Regions from separate parts of the Limnohabitans sp. Hippo4 genome, predicted to be linked through region 2. Evidence: riboswitches for the same ligand, from Rfam matches in the RefSeq annotation. Region 2 holds a riboswitch; the other holds the start of a gene.
The links. A riboswitch is a leader RNA that binds a small molecule or an ion and turns the genes downstream of it on or off. The one in region 2 is predicted to bind S-adenosylhomocysteine.
Positions count from the first base shown of each region.

Region 1 (11,195 bases), on a different contig from region 2:
CGAACAGATTCTTCGCTGGCACCAATGCAAGAGAAGTGCGACGCAGCGGCCACGCCTTCTTTCAAAATCTCGCCCACGGTGCCAAAGGTGCCTTCTTGCGTGGAGCCACCAGCACCATAAGTCACTGAACAAAACTCAGGCGCTTGCGTGTAAAGCTGTTGACGCACAACGCGCAGTTTCTCCGCACCTTCCGGTGTTTTAGGTGGAAAAAATTCAAAGCTAACTGGTAATTTTTTCATCGCTGTTCATGAGCTCGCTTATTCAGCCAACTCCATCAATTTGTTTGCGCCAAATTTGCGCTTGATTACTCTGTCTCTGCAGGCTTCACCGCCTGCACAAAAAACTCACGATTGCCATCACCGCCTTCAATGGCGCTGTCGTACCAACCGGTCACTTTCAAACCCAACTCTTTGAGTGAGGTGCGAATGCGTTTTTCAATCACGGGGTACATGGCGGGGTCTTTGACCAAACCGTTCTTGCCAATGTTCTCAGGCTGCAATTCAAACTGGGGCTTCACCAGCATCAAGAGCGTCCCACCTGGTTTTAAAAACGGCACCACACCCGGCAACACCAACGTCAATGAAATGAAGGACACATCTCCCACCATCACATCAAAGCCAGCTTCTGCATCGGGAATGCGCTCGTCATCGGGCATCAACTCGCGCGCATTCACGCCTTCAATGCAAATCACACGCGCATCTTCACGCACACGCGGATGCACCTGGCCGTGGCCCACATCGATGCCCACCACTTCGGCAGCACCGTTCAACAGCAAGCACTCGGTAAAGCCGCCTGTGCTCTGACCCACATCCAAACAACGCAGGCCTGACACAGAAACACCACTGTCACGCAGTGCGCCTTCCAGCTTCAAACCACCGCGAGAAACATACTTGGATTCGGAATCGTCCAGCAACACAATCTCTGCATCGCTGGGCACTTCGTCTTTGTTCTTATTGATCGTGCGCCATTCCACGGAAGACTTCACAGCCTCCACCACGGCTGTTGGCAAAGCGCCCGGTGGCGTGCGCCACTGAACACCTGCCGCAATCAGCCGCTGGGCCTGTGAACGAGACGCGGCCAGGCCGCGCTCTACTAACAATTGGTCAATGCGCAAAATGGCCCGATCAAAAAGAAATCAATAACGGTAAGTGTCAGGCTTGTAAGGGCCGTTCTTGTTCACACCAATGTAGGCGGCTTGTGAGTCAGACAACTCGGTCAACATGGCGCCCACCTTCATCAGGTGCAAACGCGCCACCTTCTCGTCCAAGTGCTTAGGCAACACATAGACCTTGCCGTTTTCATACGCTTCTGGGCGTGTGAACAATTCAATTTGCGCAATGGTTTGATTGGCAAACGAAGAGCTCATCACAAAGCTGGGGTGACCTGTACCGCAACCCAAGTTCACCAAGCGGCCTTTGGCCAACATGATGATTTTCTTGCCATCGGGGAACACAATGTGGTCAACCTGAGGCTTGATCTCTTCCCATGTGTATTTCTCAACAGAGGCAATGTCGATCTCGTTGTCGAAGTGACCAATGTTGCAAACAATGGCTTCGTCTTTCATGGCCAACATGTGGTCATGCGTAATGACGTGCTTGTTGCCAGTGGCAGTGACGAAGATGTCTGCTTTGTCGGCAGCGTAATCCATGGTGACCACTTTGTAGCCTTCCATGGCGGCTTGCAATGCGTTGATCGGGTCAATCTCAGTCACCCAAACTTGAGCGCTTAGTGCGCGCAAAGCTTGTGCACTGCCTTTGCCCACGTCGCCGTAACCGGCCACCACAGCCACTTTGCCTGCAATCATCACGTCAGTGGCGCGCTTAATGCCGTCCACCAAAGATTCGCGGCAACCGTACAAGTTGTCAAACTTGGACTTGGTGACAGAGTCGTTCACGTTGATGGCGCGGAACATCAGTTCGCCCTTGGCGCTCATCTCGTTCAAGCGGTGCACGCCTGTAGTAGTTTCTTCGGTCACGCCAATGATTTGAGCAGACTTGCGGCTGTACCAAGTGCTGTCTTCGGCCAACTTGGCCTTAATGGCGGCAAACAAGCAGGTCTCTTCTTCAGAGCCTGGGTTGTTCAAAATGGAAGCGTCTTTTTCTGCGCGCTTGCCCAAGTGCATCAGGAGCGTGGCGTCGCCGCCGTCGTCCAAAATCATGTTGGGGCCTTCGCCTTCAGTGCCCTTGGCGCCGAAGTCAAAAATGCGGTGGGTGTAGTCCCAGTATTCAGTGAGGTTCTCACCCTTCACCGCAAACACAGGCGTGCCGTTGGCGGCAATGGCTGCGGCGGCATGGTCTTGCGTGGAGTAAATGTTGCAAGAAGCCCAGCGCACTTGAGCGCCCAAAGCTTGCAGAGTTTCAATCAGCACCGCTGTTTGAATGGTCATGTGCAATGAGCCAGTGACGCGCGCACCTTTGAGGGGCTGGGCGGCAGCAAATTCTTTGCGAATGGCCATCAAACCAGGCATTTCGGTCTCGGCAATTTTGATCTCTTTGCGTCCCCAGTCGGCCAAGCCGATGTCGGCAATCGCGCAATCGGCGTTAACAGCGGTGTTTAAACGTGCGTTCATGGTGTGCTCCAAATAAAAGTTTGAAACCACTTCTCAGAGGGATGCCCAGAGGTAAATTCCGTTGAACTCAGTTGAGAAATAGAGCTCATCCCGCAGAAAAGTGGATGAGCGTCGTTGCAAAGTAGGGTTCCGAGCCTCACGTCCTCGCCATGTCTGTCAACAGAATGGGGGCCGCTGCAACGCTCCTCGGAATGGGGCAAATTATACTAGCGGCATCTCTGGATTCCAAGCCAGACACCCAAATTCCCCTGGAGCCACATTGACTTACACCCAAGAAACCCGGCGCCGCCGGACGTTTGCCATCATTTCTCACCCTGACGCGGGTAAAACCACGCTCACCGAAAAGCTCTTGCTGTTCTCGGGTGCCATTCAAATTGCCGGCTCGGTCAAGGCGCGCAAGGCTTCGCGCCACGCCACCTCCGACTGGATGGAAATTGAAAAGCAGCGTGGCATTTCTGTGGCTTCATCGGTCATGCAGATGCTGTACCGCGACCATGTGATTAACCTGCTGGACACCCCCGGCCACAAAGACTTCAGCGAAGACACCTACCGTGTGCTGACCGCCGTGGACTCGGCCCTCATGGTGATTGACGCGGCCAACGGTGTGGAAGCCCAAACCAGAAGGCTGATTGAAGTGTGCCGCCAGCGCGATACGCCCATCATCACCTTTGTGAACAAGATGGACCGCGAAGTGCGCGATCCATTGGACATCTTGGACGAAGTCGAACGCGAACTGGGCATGCCCTGCGTGCCCATGACCTGGCCCGTGGGCCAGGGCAAATCCTTTGGAGGCATCATCAACTTGCGCACCAATGCGATGACTGTGTTTGAGTCGGGCAGCGAGCGCTTGCCCCAAGACTTTGAAACCATGCCGCTGTCAGAAGAAGCTGCATTACACGAACGCTTTGGCAATGAATTTGCCACAGCGCTGGAGAGCATGGAGTTGGCCACCGGCGCCTCACCGGCCTTCGACCGCGAAGCCTTCTTGGCCGGCAAACAAACCCCCGTCTTCTTCGGCTCCGGTGTGAACAACTTCGGTGTGATGGAAGTGCTAGACGCCTTGGTCGACTTAGCGCCTTCACCCAAGCCCCGGACCAGTTCACTGATTGTGAACAAGCAACCGGTTATCAAAGAAGTGCAGCCCGAAGACGCCGCCTTCGCAGGCGTGGTGTTCAAGGTACAAGCCAACATGGACCCCTCGCACCGCGACCGCATTGCGTTTGTGCGCATGGCCTCGGGCAAGTACACGCCCGGCATGAAACTCAAAGTGCAACGCACCGGCAAAGAATTGCGCCCCACCAGCGTGGTCACCTTTTTGAGCCAAAGACGCGAAGCAGTAGACGAAGCTTATGCTGGCGACATCATTGGCTTCACGACCCACGGCGGTGTGCAGTTGGGTGACACCATTACCGATGGTGCCAACTTGCTGTTCACGGGGCTACCCTTCTTTGCACCTGAACTGTTCATGACGGTCATCTTGAAGAACCCGCTGCGCACTAAACAACTGCAAGCGGGTCTTGACCAGCTGGGCGAAGAAGGTGCCATTCAAGTTTTCAAACCCGAAGTGGGCGGCCCCATGTTGCTGGGCGCTGTGGGCCAGTTGCAGTTTGAAGTGGTGCAGCACCGCCTCAAGGCTGAATACGATTGCGATGTGCGATTGGAAGGCTGCCAGTACACCGGTGCGCGTTGGATTACGGCCGATACGCCTGCAGAACTGAGAGAGTTCCTAAACGCGTACCCACAGCGCATGGCATTGGATGCGGCCGATACCTTGGCTTATTTGTGCACCTCGCCTTATGACGTGCGCTTGGCGCAAGAGCGCTTTCCCAAGATTCACTTCCATCCGCTGCGTGAGCATGCTGGCTTGGCGCTGGGATCTGCGGGCTAATGAAGCCTCTGTCGTCATGGCCGCAAAGCGCCCGCGCCAACATCGTGGGCGTCTTCACCGACATTGACGACACCCTCACCACCGAAGGCGCCATCACAGCCGATGCACTTAGGGCCCTGCAAAATTTAAAAGCCGCGGGCCTCATGGTCATTCCCATCACCGGCAGACCTGTGGGCTGGAGCATCCCCTTCGCATCCTCCTGGCCAGTCAATGCCATGGTGGCAGAGAACGGTGCTGTGGCCTTGCTTCACAACCCGCAAACAAACCAAGTCAACAAGACCTACCAACAAGACTTGGCCACCCGCACACGCAACTTCCAAGAAATGCAACGCATTGCCAAACGCGTGTTGCAAGAAATTCCCGGCACCGTCATGGCCCAAGATTCACCGGGAAGAGAAACCGACATCGCGTTTGACCACAGCGAATTTCATCACTTGTCGCAAGCGCAAATTCAGCAAGTCTTAACACTGTTGAAAGAAGAAGGCATGACCGCCACGGTCAGCAGCATCCACATCAATGCTTGGTTTGGCGATCACAACAAATGGCATGGCGCGCAGTGGATTCTGAAAGAACTGACAGGCAGAGAACTCACCAATGAACTGGACCAATGGGTTTACGTGGGCGACTCCACCAACGACCAAGTGATGTTCGAGCATTTCACACACAGTGTGGGTGTGGCCAACATCAGGCGCTTTGAGAAAGAGCTCAAGCACTTGCCGACGTACATAGCGCAGCAAGAGCGAGGTGCGGGGTTTGCAGAAGTAGCTGCCCAGCTGCGCGACTCGCAAATCTAAGTTTCAAACTTCGATTTACAAAGCGAACTCATTCAGACTACTTTGCAACGCCCACCAAACTGGCATTCACAGCGTCAACCGAAACCACCGCATCGTCACCCGCCAAAGAAGCCAGTTTCACTTTAGACATCAAATACACAAAGCGCGCTTGCGCCAAATCACGCAAGGCCATGGTGTACTGCTGCTGCGCATTCAATACATCCAACTGCGTGCGCGAACCGGCCTTCAAAGACATCTGTGTCGACTGCATCATTTGCTCAGCAGAGCGAACCGCCTGCTCCAAAGCACGCACTCGCAACACACCTTCGGTCACACCACGAAACTCTTTGTGCACTCGCACACCCAAATCACGGCGCAAAGCTTCCAAAGTCTCTTCGGCACGCGTTTGTTCGGCCACAGCTTGGCGAATGGTGGAGTTCACATAACCACCTGAGAACAAAGGCACATTGAGCTGCAAGCCAATCGACTTGTTTTCATAACGCGAATTGATGCGCGTGATGTTTTCACTGCCGCTGTTGGACCACTGTGCCACGGCGTCCAAGGTGGGCAAATGACCTGCCTGCGATTTACTCACTTCGCGGCGTGCTGCATCCAAGCGGGCTTGCATGGCTTTCATCTCGGGGCTGTTTTGCTCGGCCTTCAAAGTCCATGCGTCCAAATTAGCAGGTTCAGGGCCTACCAATTTCAAAGCAGACACATTCAGCTTGGCCACAGACGACACGGGTTGATTGATCAACACTTCCAGTTGGCGACGCGTTTGGTCTTGGTTCTGACGCGCTTCCAATTCTTGTGCGCTGGCCATGTCCAGGCGTGCTTGCGCATCGTCAATGTCGGTGCGTGTGCCCGAGCCAGCTGCCAAACCTTTTTTGGCAGCATCAACCAGCGAGGTGTACAACTTCTTTTGCGCTAACACCAACTCCAATTGCTCATCGGCCATCAAATATTCAAAGTACGCACCAGCAACACGCACCACCAAGTTTTGCAAATCGCGGTCTAAGCTGGCTTCCGATTCAGCCACCATCGACTTGGCTTGTTCAAACTGCAACCAGCGCTGCATGTTCATCAGCGGTTGACGCAATTGAACAGCACGGTTGTCGCTGAAGTATTTGTCGTTGGTGGTGGTCAAGGCACCCAAAATATTGGGCGACGTGGAATTCAGATCGTTGAAGTTTCGGCCGGCATTGGCAGACACCTGCGGCAGCAATCCAGCGCGTGCTTGGGGCAAGCGTTCACGGCCTGAATCGGCTGCAGCACGCGATGCACGAATGTTGGCATCTTGCTCAAGGGCCGCTTGATAGACCTGCTTGAAGTCCATCACCGAGGTCTGTGCGCACACAGCCATGGCAGATGCAGCCAGCGCACCGGCCACCACATTCTTCAAAAAATTAGGCACGCTTTGCATCACTCTTCCTTCATCGATGAAGCCATGCGCTTCACCAAGGGGTGCAACAAATAGGTCAACATCGAACGCTCGCCAGTCTTGATCACAATTTCAGCAGGCATGCCGGGTTGCATTTGGCGCGAGCCCAAGGTTTTCATACCTGCGGGGGTTACTTGCACACGCGCCAAGAAGTAGGAAAATTGAGGTTGTGCGGGGTCTGTCAACAAATCACCCGACACCGATAACACTTTGCCCTCCACCACCAACTGAGGCGAATGTGCAAATGCGTTGAAACGCACATCTGTTGACAAACCTGCTTGCACTTTATCGATCAAATGGGGAGGTATGTGCGCTTCCAATAGTAAAGTTTGCGTATCAGGCACCACGTCTAATAATTTTTGACCTGGCTGTAAAACGGCGCCAACAGTTTGCACTGTCAAACCCACCACTTGTCCCGTTGCGGGTGCTCTGATTTCCATGCGGTCCAAGTCTGCAGTCACAGCCACAAACTTTTCGGCATCCGATTGCACTTCACGTGTCACATCCGCCAGCTGAGTTTCCACTTCTTTGCGGTACTCTTGTTTGCGGGCCAATGCGCGCTGCGTCAGTTCAGCCACCTGGCGATTCACTCGCATGCTGTTGCCTGTTAAGTCTGCAATCGCCGCATTGGACTCAGCCACCATACGCTCCAATTCCAATTGACGATTGCGCGGCGCATAGCCCTCTTTCACCATGCTGCGGGTGTTGGTGAGCTCTTCTGTCAACAAGGCCAATTGATTGCGGCGCTGAACCAAAATGTTTTGATACGAGGTCAGTTGCTCTTTCAAGCCTTGCACACTTTCCTCAATGCCTTGCAAGTCGGCAGCCAAAGCAGCGCGTCGAGCTTGGATCAATTGCTGCTGTGTGACCACTTGCTGTTTGATCAACGGATCATTCATGGCAGCTTTCACATCGGGGTGAAAGTCAATGGCATCACGACCTGCTTGTTCAGCAATCAAGCGGCTTTGCATGGCGCGGTAACCCAAGTAACGTTGGCGCACGGCTTCGTAATTGGCTTTGGCAACGGCAGCATCCAACCGAAGCAAGGCGTCGCCTTCTTTGACCTGCTGGCCTTCTTGCACCAGCACTTCTTTCACAATACCGCCTGATAAGTGCTGCACCGTTTTACGTTTGGTGTCCAAGGTGACCATGCCTTGTGTAGGCACGCCTTCATCCAGTGGCGCCAATGCAGCCCATAGTAAGAAGCCACCAAAGCCCAAGCCCAATACCCACAGACCTGTTCTTGCAACCGCTGAAGTATCGGAAGAAGGCTTGGATTGGCTGTGTGCATCGTCTGCGCCAGCGCCCACCACTTGCGCATCTTGTGCGGCATCTTTAAGCGTTTTGGTCAAATTTTTCAGTGCCATGACAGTCTCGATTCAATGTGTCAAAAATCAATTGGAATTGGGTGAAGGTGCATCAGCCGCTGGTAGCTGTGCTGAGGCCGCATTGGCTGCAGCAGCTGCCTCTTCACGTTGTTTTTGCAGGGCAGCCAATACACCGTCGCGTGGACCACTGGCATGCACAGCACCTTCGTGCAAGATCAACAAACGATCGGCCACGCTCACCACGCCGGGCCTGTGGCTGATCAACACTACTGTTTTGTTTTGCGCTTTCAAACCCTGGACAGCGCGCACCAAGGCGGCTTCGCCTTCGTCGTCTAAGTTGGCATTAGGTTCATCGAGTACCACCAGCGCAGGTTGACCGTAAAGGGCTCGTGCCAGTCCAATGCGCTGTCTTTGCCCACCCGACAGCAAGCCACCTGCTTCGCCCATGGGCGTGTCATAGCCCTTGGGGAATCGCAAAATCATGTTGTGCAAGCCAGAAGCCTCTGCAGCAGCAATGACTTTTTCAGATTCCACTTTGCCAGCTCTGGCAATGTTCTCTGCAATGGTGCCATCAAAAAGTTCAATGTCTTGGGGCAAATAACCCACATGAGGTCCTAGCTCCATGCGGTCCCATTTGCGAATGTCTTGGTCGTCTAGCAACACTTCACCAGCGGTATGCGGCCATATCCCTAGAAGTACGCGCGCAAGTGTGGACTTTCCAGAACCGGATGCACCCAGCACCACCGTGATCGTGCCGGCGGGCATGATGGCACTGACGCCTTTCAAAATAGGCGTTTCACGACCTGGCGCAGAAGCAACCACATCTTTGAGCACCACATTGCCTTGCGGGGTGACGCCCATGGGCTTCAAGTCACGCAGCGGATTGGCTTCCAGCAAATCTTTCAATCGGCCAAAAGCTTCACGCGCATTCAGAAACGGCCCCCAAGTACCCACCATCAAATCAATGGGCGCCAAAGCACGCGTGGTCAGTACGTTGGCGGCAATCATGGCACCCGGCGACAACTCACCTTGAATCACCAACAAAGCACCCCCACCCAAAGCAAACGACTGCTGTGTGTAGCGCACAAACTTGCTCCACGCTGCCACCTTGCCTGAAACAGCCTGAGCCTCCACGCTACGCCCCAAGGCGTGCAGGTGTTTGCCGGCCCAGCGGCGATACAAACTGCTGAGCATGCCCATGGACTCCAGCACCTCAGCGTTGCGAAACTTGCTTTGCAAATACACGCCCACTTCTTGCTGAGCTTTGCTGGCCACTGTTTGTGCAGGTTTGGTGGCCTTGTTGCCCCACCAAGCCAACACAGACTGCACCACGCCAAAGAAGATCGACATGAAGCCTAGCCACGGGTGCAGCAAGAACAACACTGCAATGTAGATGGGCGTCCAGGGTGCATCAAAAAATGCAAAGATGCCATTGCCCGTTAAGAATTGACGCAATTCGGTCAAATCGCCAAATGCTCTAGAAGGATTGCTGACTGCAGGATTCAGGTGCGCCTCGTAGCTGGCATGAAACAAACGTCGGCTGAGCATTTCATCTAAGCGCACACCTGTGCGCACCAGCAAGCGTGTTCTGCTCCATTCAGAAAATGTCAGCACGCCAAAAAAGAACAAAGTAATGAGAGACACCACCAACAAGGTGCCAGTACTCTGGCTCACCATGACCCGGTCGTAAATTTGAAGCATGTACAAGGTGGGCGCCAACAACAGCAAGTTGGCCACCAAGCTGAAAATACCAGCCACCACAAATTCACGCCGGAGTTCCCAAAGCGTGCGTGACAATTCGTTGCGATTAAAAATTTCTGGCGTTTTCATGCTTGTGCTTTCTGCAAGGCGGCCAATACTTCATCTCGTGGACCAAACGCCTGCTGCGCACCTTCGCGCATCAGCAGCATCTTGTCTGCCACCCCCAAAATACTGCTTCGGTGCGTCATCACCACAAAAGTGGTGCCCAACTGTTTCAGCGCAGCAATGGCATTGGCCAATGCCGCGTCCCCTGCTTCGTCCAAGCTCGAGTTGGGCTCGTCTAGTACCACAAACACAGGTTTACCGTACAAAGCACGGGCCAATCCAACCCTTTGTCTTTGTCCACCCGAGAGCATGGCGCCATCGCGACCAATCGGGCTGTTGTAGCCTTGCGGCAAAGACATGATCAACTCATGCAGCCCCACCAATCTGGCAGCGGCTTCCACTTGCACCATGTCCACATCGCCAAATCGTGCAATGTTTTCGGCAAGTGTTCCCTCTAGCAATTCCACGCCCTGGGGCAAGTACCCCAGATAAGGACCCACTTCGGCTTTGTCCCAAGCGTAAATGTCTGCGCCATCCAAGCGAACCTTGCCGCTGATCGCTGGCCACAAACCAACCAACAATTTTGCCAAGGTTGTTTTTCCTGAGGCCGACGGTCCTACAACGGCCAGCACCTCGCCAGGTTGAATGGCAAATTGAACACCGCGCACAATGGGCACCTGCTGTCCAGGCGCCCCCGCCATCAAGGCCTCGACCGTTAAAACACCTTTGGGCACAGGCAATGGCATGGCATCGGGTTTGGGTGGAATTTGCATCAACAATGCTTCCAACCTGGCCCAAGAAGATCGCACATTGACCACCGCGTTCCACTGCGCTACCACCTGTCCCAGCGGGGCCAGAACTCGGCCTCCCAGCACCGAGGCAATGATCATCATCCCGCCGCCACCATTGAGCTCATTCTTCAAAAGCAACCAAGCTGCAAAACCCAACAGCAGCGACCCCATCAGCTGCTGAATCATTTTGCTCATGGCCGTCCAAAGACCAGCGCCTTCGGAAGCCTGCGCCTGATGCCCCAAAAATTCAGCCTGACGCTTTTGCCATCGCGCATGCACGGCATCCAACATGCCCATAGCCTCCATCACATGCGCGTTGCGCAAGGAGGCGTCTGCAAATTGCTGTGCTGCAGAGGCACTGCGGTTGGCTTCATTCAGAGGTTTGCGAATGGCCCGCTCGTTGAGCCATGCCACGCTCATTTGCGCAATGGCCCCCACCACCGAGGCCCACCCCAAAAGCGGGTTGATGGCAAAAATCAGCACAAGGGCCAACAGCGCCATGGGCGCCTCCATCACAGCTGTGAAAGCAGGGTTTCCCAAAAACTCGCGCACCGCGCGCAAGTCATTCATCACCTGCATGCTGACGGCAATTTGGCGTT
Region 1 is NZ_NESE01000005.1:171,437-182,631, forward strand. It holds gene metF (methylenetetrahydrofolate reductase [NAD(P)H]) at 1-239, opposite strand, end outside; gene B9Z46_RS13200 (TlyA family RNA methyltransferase) at 305-1,114, opposite strand; gene ahcY (adenosylhomocysteinase) at 1,136-2,569, opposite strand; S-adenosyl-L-homocysteine riboswitch at 2,669-2,763, opposite strand; gene B9Z46_RS13210 (peptide chain release factor 3) at 2,829-4,457, shown strand; gene B9Z46_RS13215 (HAD-IIB family hydrolase) at 4,457-5,251, shown strand; gene B9Z46_RS13220 (TolC family outer membrane protein) at 5,289-6,653, opposite strand; gene B9Z46_RS13225 (HlyD family type I secretion periplasmic adaptor subunit) at 6,653-8,038, opposite strand; gene B9Z46_RS13230 (type I secretion system permease/ATPase) at 8,066-9,829, opposite strand; gene B9Z46_RS13235 (type I secretion system permease/ATPase) at 9,826-11,195, opposite strand, start outside.
Region 1: linked by a shared signal. The riboswitch ahead of ahcY (adenosylhomocysteinase) and the one ahead of metH (methionine synthase) in region 2 are both predicted to bind S-adenosylhomocysteine.

Region 2 (11,195 bases):
ACCCATGGCAATCAGTTGGCGTAAAACGCCGCGCAATTGAATTTCGCTAAAGTTAGCGCCGATACCGAAGGTGCTGAGTTGTGTATGCCCGTATTGCGTGACCTTTTCGGTGGCCTTGCCCCGCAAGATGTCCATGATGTGGCCGGCACCAAAAGAAAAACCACTGTGTTGTTGAGCGCGGAAAACGGTGGAGAGCAATTTGCGGGCTGCATCGGTGCCATCCCAAACGGCGGGTGGGTTCAAACAGTTGTCGCAATTGCCACAGGGCTGGCTGACTTCATCAAAATAAGACAGCAAGCGAACACGTCTGCAATCGGTGGCTTCGGCCAATGCCAACAAGGCATCCAATTTGCCGCGCATGACTTGCTTGAAGTTTTCTTCGGCGGGACTTTCATCGATCATGCGGCGTTGGTTCACCACATCTTGCAAACCATAAGCCATCCAGGCATCTGCACGCAAACCGTCGCGCCCTGCACGGCCTGTTTCTTGATAATAGCCTTCGATGTTTTTGGGCATGTCCAGATGCGCCACAAATCGAACATCCGGTTTGTCGATGCCCATGCCAAATGCAATGGTGGCCACCATGACAACACCTTCGTCGCGCAAAAAACGGTCTTGGTGTTTTTGCCTCAGGGCCGCGTCTAGGCCGGCGTGATACGGCAGGGCATCGATGCCGGTTTGGGCCAACATCTCGGCCACTTCTTCAACCCGTTTGCGTGACTGGCAATACACAATGCCAGCCTCACCTTCGTGCTCGCGCTCGATGAATCGCAGCAGTTGGGTAGACGCATCTTTTTTCTCGACGATGGTGTAGCGAATGTTGGGGCGATCGAAGCTGCTGATGAAGAGTTGGGCTTCTTCAAGTTGCAGTCGTTCAATGATGTCGGCACGTGTAAGGGCGTCGGCAGTGGCCGTTAAGGCAACACGCGGTACGCCTGGAAAACGTTCATGCAAAACAGTGAGGCTGCGGTACTCGGGGCGGAAATCATGGCCCCATTGGCTGACGCAATGCGCTTCGTCAATGGCAAACAAGCTGAGAAGGCCTTGGGCATACAGCGAATCGAGTTGTGCCAAAAAGCGGGGTGTGTTGATGCGCTCTGGGGCAGCATACAAAAGCGTGATGTCGCCTTTGCGCAAGCGTTGTTCGATGGCACTGGTTTCGTCTGGGCTGAGCGTGGAGTTTAAAAATGCGGCACTGACACCCGCCTCATGCAATGCGCCCACTTGATCGTGCATGAGCGCAATGAGCGGCGACACCACAATGGCGATGCCCAAGCCAGCTTGCTGCCTGGCAATGGCGGGAATTTGGTAACACAAACTTTTGCCGCCGCCAGTTGGCATGAGAACCAAGGCATCGTGTCCGCCGGTGACATGCGAGATGATGTCTTGCTGGGGGCCTCTGAACGACTCGTAGCCAAACACCTCACTGAGAATGCGCAGGATGTTGCTAGAGGGCGTGGATAAAACAGAGCTTGTCACAGCGGGTATTGTCCACCATGTGATTGCCTGGATTTTGTAGACGGTTGACGCCGCCTTGCATTCTTAAGTCAATGCAAGATTCGCGGCGTTAAGAATTGCGGTTCAGGTGGTCTTGAACTGCGTGGCTTTGATCACATTGGTCCAACGGACCACTTCGTCGGCAATGAATTTTTCGGGGTCTGCCAAAGTGAAGGGGTCAGCGCCGGCTTTTTCAAGGTCCAGCAAAAAAGCGGGGTCGTTGCGCACCTTGTTGTGCGTGGCGCGCAAAAAGTCCATCACCTCGCGCGGCACGCCGGCGGGTGTGAACACCGCATTGAAAACTTGCACGCGCATGTCTGGAATACCCGCCTCAACCGATGTTGGAATTTCAGGTGCCGCTTTAAGGCGTGCATCGCTGTTGACGCTCAAAATGCGTGCGCGACCTGCACGGTGCTGCGCCAGTACTGCAGACGACATGATGGGCGTGATCATGGGGACATGGCCTGCCACCAAATCTTGCATGGCGGGACCGCCGCCTTTGTAGGGGACATGCTGCACATTGAGCTTGCCGCCTTGCAGTTTGAACAGTTCACCTGTGAGGTTGGTGATGGTGCCTGGGCCGGCTGAGCCATAGGCGTACTTGCCGGGGCTGGCCTTGATCAAATTCACCAACTCTTTGAGATTGTTGGCCGGCACGCTGGGGTTGACCACGATGCAGGTGGGATTGATGCTGACCATGCCAACCAAATTGAAGTCTTTGATCGCGTCGTAGGTGGCCGTGCCAGAAGCCAGAGGATTGATGATTTGAGTGGAAGAAGTGCCCAGCAAGAGGGTGTAACCATCGGCCTTGGCTCGGGAGGCTTCTGCTGCGCCAATGGCCCCGCCAGCGCCCGCTTTGTTGTCGACAATGAAATTGGCACCGGTATGCGCAATGGCAAATTTGACCCACAAGCGGCCAATGATGTCGCCATCGCCACCCGGGGCGAAAGGCACAATGACCTTAATAGGGCGTTCGGGAAATTTGGCTTGGGAGAAGGCGGCGGAGGGTGTTAAACCAGAGAGCAGGGCGCTGCCACTCAAGGCCAAAAATTGACGTTTTTTCATGTACTCAATATAGAGAGATTGGCAACAAGCTTCAATTGGGGGTGGGCCTGACTGTGACGAATTCTCATGAGTCAGTTTGTTTTTCTACAATAGGGGGATGAAAGCCTTGAATTACACCCGCGCGAAAGCCCTGCCAGAAATTCTGGAAAAACGCATTGCCATTTTGGACGGCGCCATGGGCACCATGATTCAGCGCTTCAAATTGAGCGAGGCCGATTACCGCGGTGAGCGCTTCAAAGACTTTGCCAAAGACGTAAAGGGCAACAACGAGCTGCTGAGCCTCACGCGCCCAGATGTGATCCGTGACATTCACGAAGGCTATCTGACCGCTGGCGCAGACATGATCGAAACCAATACGTTTGGTGCAACCACCATTGCGCAAGAAGACTACAACATGGCCGACTTGGCCATCGAAATGAACCGGGCCTCTGCGGCCTTGGCCCGTGCAGCATGCGACAAGTTTTCAACACCAGAGAAACCACGCTTTGCCGTTGGCGCTTTGGGCCCCACTCCCAAAACAGCCAGCATCAGTCCTGATGTGAACGATCCTGGCGCACGCAACGTGGACTTTGAAACTTTGCGCAAAGCCTATTACGAGCAAACCCAGGCCTTGGTAGAAGGCGGCGTGGATGTGTTGTTGGTGGAAACCATCTTTGACACCTTGAATGCCAAAGCTGCCTTGTTTGCCATTGAGGAATATTTTGAAGCCAGTGGCGAACGCTTGCCCCTCATCATCAGCGGCACCGTGACCGACGCCTCGGGTCGCATTTTGAGTGGTCAAACCGTCACCGCCTTTTGGCACAGTGTGCGCCATGCGCGCCCCTTGGCCATTGGTTTGAATTGCGCATTGGGCGCGACCTTGATGCGCCCGTATGTCCAAGAGTTGGCCAAAGTGGCAGAGGACACCTTCATCAGTTGCTACCCCAACGCGGGCTTGCCCAACCCCATGAGTGAGACCGGCTTTGATGAAACGCCAGAAGTCACCAGCCGTTTGCTGCATGAGTTTGCCGCGGAAGGTTTGGTCAACATTGTGGGCGGCTGTTGCGGCACCACGCCAGATCACATCGATGCCATTCAAAAGGCCGTGGGTCCATTGGCACCCAGAGGCTTGCACACGGCGGCGTTTTACAAAGAGGCGGCCTGATCGTCCCGTTTAGCCAGTTAAAATAAGCCATCTCCAAGGAGCGTTGCAGCTCGCCGCCCATCAAGGTTGCGAGTCAGGCTTGGAGTTCAATCTGGGGCATACCCCATTCTTATTGCAAACCACGCTCACCTGCGATCCAAGAGGTGAGTTGTGTCTTCAGTTGCTGTTCCCCCGTTAAAACTGTCTGGCTTAGAGCCGGTTCAAATCGGCACGGGTACTCTTTTCGTGAACATTGGTGAGCGCACCAATGTCACAGGCTCCAAAGCCTTCGCCCGCATGATTTTGAATGGCGAGTACGAGCAAGCCTTGGCCGTGGCCCGTCAGCAGGTGGAAAACGGCGCACAAATCATTGACATCAACATGGACGAAGCCATGTTGGACAGCCAAGCGGCCATGGTTCGTTTCTTGAACCTCATTGCCTCCGAGCCCGACATTGCCCGCGTGCCCATCATGATCGACTCCTCCAAATGGAGTGTGATTGAAGCGGGTCTGCGCTGCATTCAAGGCAAAGGCATCGTCAACTCCATCAGCATGAAAGAAGGCCTAGATGCCTTCAAGCAGCAAGCACAGTTGATCAAGCGCTATGGCGCTGCAGCGGTGGTGATGGCGTTTGATGAAAAAGGCCAGGCTGACACCTACCAACGCAAAATAGAAATTTGCGAACGCGCCTACCGCGTGCTGGTCGATGAGGTGGACTTTCCACCCGAAGACATTATTTTTGATCCGAACATTTTTGCCATTGCCACCGGCATTGAAGAGCACAACAACTACGCCGTTGACTTTATTGAAGCCACGCGCTGGATCAAACAAAATTTGCCAGGCGCCAAAGTGTCGGGCGGTGTGTCCAATGTGTCGTTCAGCTTCCGCGGCAACGACCCTGTGCGCGAAGCCATTCACACGGTGTTTTTGTACCACGCCATTCAAGCGGGCATGGACATGGGCATTGTCAATGCCGGCATGGTGGGCGTGTACGACGAGCTAGAACCTGACTTGCGTGAGCGTGTGGAAGACGTGGTGTTGAATCGCCGTCCCGACGCGGGTGAGCGTTTGGTGGAAGTGGCAGAAAATGCCAAAGGTGCCGCCAAAGATGATTCACAAAAGCTAGCTTGGCGCGGCACACCCGATGCGCCCGTGTCTGTATCGGCACGCCTGTCACATGCCTTGGTGCACGGCATTACCGACTTCATCACCGAAGACACCGAAGAAGCCTATCAAGAAATTTTGGCCAAGAACGGCCGACCGCTGCATGTGATTGAAGGCCCGCTCATGGATGGCATGAACGTGGTGGGCGATTTGTTTGGTCAAGGCAAGATGTTCTTGCCGCAAGTGGTCAAGTCTGCGCGGGTCATGAAGCAAGCCGTTGCGCACCTAGTGCCCTACATCGAAGAAGAAAAACGCCAGCAAGAAGCTGCCGGTCAAGACGTGAAGTCCAAAGGCAAGATTGTGATTGCCACCGTCAAAGGCGACGTGCACGACATTGGCAAGAACATCGTGACCGTGGTGCTTCAGTGCAACAACTTTGACGTGGTCAACATGGGCGTGATGGTGCCTTGTCATGAAATTTTGGCCAAGGCCAAAGAAGAAAATGCTGACATCATTGGCTTGTCCGGTCTCATCACCCCCAGCTTGGAAGAGATGCAGTACGTGGCCAGCGAGATGCAAAAGGACGCGCATTTCCGTTTGCGCAAAATGCCTTTGCTGATTGGTGGCGCCACCACCAGCCGCGTGCACACGGCCGTCAAAATTGCACCGCATTATGAAGGCCCGGTGGTCTATGTGCCCGATGCCTCGCGCAGCGTGAGCGTGGCGCAAGGTTTGTTGTCTGACCAAGCGGCTGCGTACATTGACGAACTCAATGCCGACTACGCCAAAGTGCGTGAGCTGCACGCCAACAAAAAGCAAACGCCGATGTGGCCATTGGCCAAAGCGCGTAGCAACAAAACCAACATCGACTGGAACGCGTTCAAGTCACCTACGCCCAAGTTCATTGGTCGCCGTGTGTTCAAGAATTTTGACCTGGCTGAGTTGGCGCGTTACATCGACTGGGGCCCCTTCTTCCAAACTTGGGATTTGGCCGGCCCGTACCCCGCCATTTTGAAAGACGAAGTGGTGGGCGTGGAAGCACAAAAGGTGTTCAATGATGCGCAGAAGATGCTGCACAAAATCATTGAAGGCCGTTGGCTCACCGCGCACGGTGTGATGGGCTTGTATCCTGCCAACAGCGTGAACCACGACGACATTGCTTTGTATGCCGATGAGTCGCGTCAAACGCCTGTGCTCACCTGGCATGGCCTGCGTCAACAAACAGAAAAGCAAACGGGCAAGCCCAGCCGTTGTTTGGCAGATTTTGTGGCGCCTTTGCTTGACGCAAAAGGTCAACCTACCAAACTACAAGACTACGTTGGCGTTTTTGCAGTCACTGCGGGCATTGGTGTTGAAAAACGCGAACAAGCTTTTGAAGCGGCACATGACGACTACAGCGCCATCATGCTCAAGGCTTTGGCCGATCGTTTTGCCGAAGCCTTTGCAGAGTGCCTGCACGAGCGCGTGCGCAAAGATTTGTGGGGCTACGCCGCCACAGAAGACGCATCGCTTGACGATTTGATTGCTGAAAAATACCAAGGCATCCGACCTGCACCAGGCTATCCTGCGTGCCCAGACCACTCCGTCAAAAAGCAAATGTTTGAACTCTTGCAATGCGAAGAGATTGGCATGGGCCTCACAGAGAGCTTGGCCATGACGCCTGCCGCCAGCGTGTCCGGTTTTTACCTCAGCCACCCCGACAGTCAATACTTCAACGTGGGCAAAGTGAGTGAAGACCAGGTCCAAGATTTGGCCAAACGTCAGAACTTGAAAGTGGCAGACATTCAGAGATTGTTGGCGCCTAATCTGTGAGCGCCTTCATGTGTGCTTGGTGCGCGCACTTTTGCGCCCACCACAAACACGCTACGCCCAAAACGCCGGCCAGCAACATCCAACGCAGGCCGTGCGCATAGCCCACCTCGGGTGTCCACATCAAACCCAAAGCCCAAGGGGCTACAGCGCGCCCCATGGCCAATGGCACACCCAACACGCCATTGAGTTGTCCCACATGGTCGCGACTGACATATTGCGCCATGGCAGTGCCTTTGACGATGGTGTTCAGACCATTGCCGAGGCCATAAAACGTGACGAACAGCAAAGCCGCCCAGGGAGCCAATCCACCCATAACCAAAAACACCAAGCCCAGAGGTACCAGGCATGGAATCCATCGGTTGGCAGCATGAACATCCAAATGTTTTTCAAACAAAAACAACAAGAAACGCCCCAGCACTTGAATGGCGCCAATGGAAGCTGGAATGGCAATGACCCACGCTGGTGACAGGTGCGCTTCTTCCAACAAACTCACCATGTGTGCAGGCAATGCAGAGCTGACAATGGCGGTCATCAGCATGAAGCCCGCCAGCAACCAAAAGGGCGCGCGCTTTAAATGCACTTTGATGGAAACTGTTGGTGTGGCGAGGCGCGCATTTGAATCTGCATTGGCGTCTGGACTTGTGATTGCATGTACAAGCGCCTTTTGAGGCGCTGCACCTTTCAGCAACCATGCATGCAAGGGCATGCAGATCAGCCACTGCATCAATGCCAAGACCCACAAGGCATGCCGCCAGCCCAAGCTTTGAATCAACCAAGACGACAGCGGTATGAACACCGTGCTGGCCAATCCGCCCAAGAAAGTCATGATGATGATGGCGCGCCGAAAGTCATTTGGAAACCGTCGCGTGACCACGGCAAACACGGGCGCGTACAAGGTGGCGGACATGCCCAAGCCCAGGCCTAACCACACCGCATAAAAGCCCACAAGGCTGTCAATGAAGCTGTGTGCCAACAAACACAATCCCACCCAAGCAGACCCCCAAGTCATCACCCGGCGTTCGTGACCGCGGTCGATCCAGCGCCCTATGGCATAAGCCATCAGACCATCTGCCAACAAGGCCAAACTGAAACCCAGTGAAGCATCTGCGCGGCTGAGGCCCAGCTCGCGCTCCACCGGTCCCATGATCAATGAGAAGGTGTAAAACACGCTGCCCCAAGTGATCAATTGAGCCCAAGACAGCCAAACTGCAAAGGGCGCTAATTCGGGAGCGTGATGAGAGATTCTTGTGAGATCCCAGTACGGCCTGATTCTGCGCATGACTGCATTATCGGTGCGCTGCGAACGGCCTGCGATATTGAACAGCCTCAGCGATGTGCACAGACAAAATGTCTTGACGCTCTGCCAAGTCGGCAATCGTTCTGGCAATTTTCAGAACGCGGTGGGTGCTTCGGCCACTCCACGAAAAATGTGTGGCCACTTGGGTCAGGTAGGCCGCAGCCTCTGGGCCTAATTTGCCATGAAGGTCGAGCGCCGCCCCGCTGAGCGCTTGATTGGTACAGCCTTGCCGCTGAAGTGATCTGCGCCTCACCCGATCACAACGCGTCTTGATGGTGGCGGTGCTTTCTCCCACCGTTGCATGGATCAACTGTGCAGCACTTTGGCTGGGAACCTCGATGTGCAGATCAATTCGGTCAAGCAAGGGTCCGCTGATTTTGTTGCTGTAGCGGTGCACTTGATCGGGGGTACATCGGCAAATGGGGCCTTCCTGACCTGGCGTTCGAACCTGGCCTGCATAGCCGCAGGGGCAAGGGTTCATGGCGGCAATCAACTGAAAACGTGCAGGAAACTCAGCCGAATGTGCTGCGCGTGAAATGGTGACGCTGCCCGACTCTAAGGGTTCGCGCAAAGCCTCCAATGCGGACCTTGGAAATTCAGGCAGCTCATCCAAAAACAAAACGCCATGGTGCGCCAAGGAAATTTCGCCGGGGCGGGGCGGTGAGCCACCACCGACCAATGCCACGGCACTGGCCGAGTGATGGGGATGGCGTGTGGGGCGTTTCAGCCAATTTGCAATTTGAAAGCGCCCAGCCAAACTGGCCACCGATGCTGTTTCCAAAGCCTCATCCACGCTCAAATCGGGCAACAAGCCGGCGAAGCGATGCGCCAACATCGACTTGCCTGAACCTGGAGGACCCACCATGAGCAAACTGTGTCCACCCGCTGTTGCAATTTCCAATGCGCGCTTGGCACCTGTTTGGCCTTTGACATCGGCCAAGTCCAAGGCCGGCGTGAAGACTGCCTGAGGCGGGTGCACGGGCTCTGGCAGGCGCTCCCAAGTGCTGGTGGCGTCATCGGATGTTTGACCTACTGGCAAAAACGGCTGAGCCACTTCTCGCAAATGTTTGGCCCGGTAAACCGTGGCGCCAGGCACCAAAGCAGCCTCCTCGGCACTGCCAGGGGGCAACACCAAGTGGGGCGCATTTGCCAGCTTGTAGAGTGCCAAACCCATGACCAATGCCCCACGCACGGGCCTCAGCGCGCCGGACAAGGACAACTCGCCAGCAAACTCATAGCGATGCAGTCGGCTACCGTCAATTTGCCCACTGGCCGCCAAGATCCCCAGTGCGATGGGCAAATCAAAGCGACCTGAATCTTTGGGCAAGTCGGCGGGCGCTAAATTGACCGTGATTCGCTGGTTGTTGGGGAATTCAAAGCCTGAATTCAACAAGGCGGACCGTACCCGTTCCCTGGCCTCTTTGACTTCGACATCGGCCAAACCCACCAATGTGAAGCTGGGCAATCCATTGGCCAAATGCACCTCGACGGTGACGGCAGGGGATAGAAGGCCCACCAAGGCCCTACTTTGCACCAAAGAAAGACGCATAAACACTCCTTGCACCAAACCGGTGCGAGGTGTGTAAGGCTGGAATCAGCCGGACCTAGGGCGGTGCAAAGCCCATTGGAACACCGGTCTCTACAAAATGCACCCCCGTCAGAGGGGCGAGCGGGTTCAGCAGGCAGGCCTTTTACGCTTTGGCATGCTAAATGCTTGAACCCACCATTCTCATTCTTATTTAACAGGAGCTCCCAATGAAAAAGATCGTTACCCCCTTGATGTTGGCCATGTCTTTGGCCGCTGCTGGCAGTGCATTTGCCCAAGCCGCCCCCGCAGAACCCGAGTCTTCTTTGTCATTCAATGTAGGCGGCGTGAACGAATACCGTTACCGCGGCATTTCACAAAGCCGTATGGACCCCGCATTGCAAGGCGGTGCAGACTACGCAGACAAGAGCGGCGTTTATGTAGGCGTTTGGGCTTCTAGCATCAAGTGGATCAAAGACTCTGGTGGTAAATCCAATGCAGAAGTTGACTACTACGGTGGTTACAAGTTCTCCGTGGGCGAAGTTGCTTACGACGTGGGCTTCTTGCACTATGAATATTCTGGCAATGGCTTGGCTGTGAGCGCCAACACCAATGAGTTGTATGGCGCCGTCACCATGGGCCCCACCACATTGAAGTATTCACAAAGCACAGGCAATTTGTTTGGCTTTGCCAACAGCAAAGGCAGCTCTTATGTGGACCTGACCGCCAATTTTGATTTGGGTGATGGCTACACATTCACACCTCACCTCGGCTACCAAAGTGTCAAAGGCGCTGGTAACAGCATTTACTCGTACACAGACGCAGCCCTGACATTGGGCAAAGACTTGGGCAATGGTTTGGCCGCTTCTGCTGCTGTCATTGGCACCAACGCCAAAACCGGTTCTTACGTCAGCCCCGCTGGCAAGCAATTGGGCAAAGCCGGCTTGGTTGTTGGCCTCAAGTACACGTTCTAATTTTCTGAATTACAAGGAGCCATCATGAAACTGGTGACCGCCATCATTAAACCCTTCAAGCTGGACGAGGTGCGTGAAGCCCTGTCTGGTATTGGTGTACAAGGCATTACTGTGACCGAAGTCAAAGGCTTTGGTCGCCAAAAGGGCCACACCGAGCTGTACCGCGGTGCTGAGTACGTGGTTGATTTCTTGCCCAAGGTCAAGATTGAAGCCGCCGTCTCTAACGAGTTGGTCGAGCGCGTGATCGAAGCCATTGAATCGGGTGCTCGCACCGGCAAGATTGGTGACGGCAAAGTGTTTGTGTACGACTTGGAACAAGTCATTCGCATTCGCACCGGTGAAACTGGGGCTGAAGCCCTTTGATGGCCCAGAAAGAGAGAACAGAATGAAAAAATTACTAGCCTCCCTCGCATTGGGATTGACGCTGTGTTTTGGCGGTGCGGCATTTGCACAAACTGCCCCAGCAGCGGAAGCAAAAGTAGAAGCCAAAGCGGAAGCCAAGCCTGAAGCCAAAGCTGAAGCAACAGCTCCTGCCACTGCGCCTGCCGCAGCACCCGCAGCCGCTGAAGCAGCACCTGCCATTGTTCCTAACAAAGGCGATACAGCTTGGATGATGGTTTCCACCATCTTAGTGATCTTGATGGTCGTGCCAGGCTTGGCTTTGTTCTATGGCGGCTTGGTCCGCAGCAAGAACATGTTGTCAGTGCTGATGCAAGTCATGGTCACTTTCTCCTTGATCACTGTGTTGTGGTTCATCTACGGCTACAGCTTGGCGTTCACTGAAGGCAATGCTTACAT
Region 2 is NZ_NESE01000004.1:25,403-36,597, reverse strand. It holds gene recQ (DNA helicase RecQ) at 1-1,479, opposite strand, end outside; gene B9Z46_RS11170 (tripartite tricarboxylate transporter substrate binding protein) at 1,582-2,562, opposite strand; gene B9Z46_RS11165 (homocysteine S-methyltransferase family protein) at 2,660-3,706, shown strand; S-adenosyl-L-homocysteine riboswitch at 3,736-3,840, shown strand; gene metH (methionine synthase) at 3,857-6,601, shown strand; gene B9Z46_RS11155 (MFS transporter) at 6,591-7,880, opposite strand; gene B9Z46_RS11150 (YifB family Mg chelatase-like AAA ATPase) at 7,888-9,447, opposite strand; gene B9Z46_RS11145 (TorF family putative porin) at 9,654-10,397, shown strand; gene B9Z46_RS11140 (P-II family nitrogen regulator) at 10,422-10,760, shown strand; gene B9Z46_RS11135 (ammonium transporter) at 10,783-11,195, shown strand, end outside.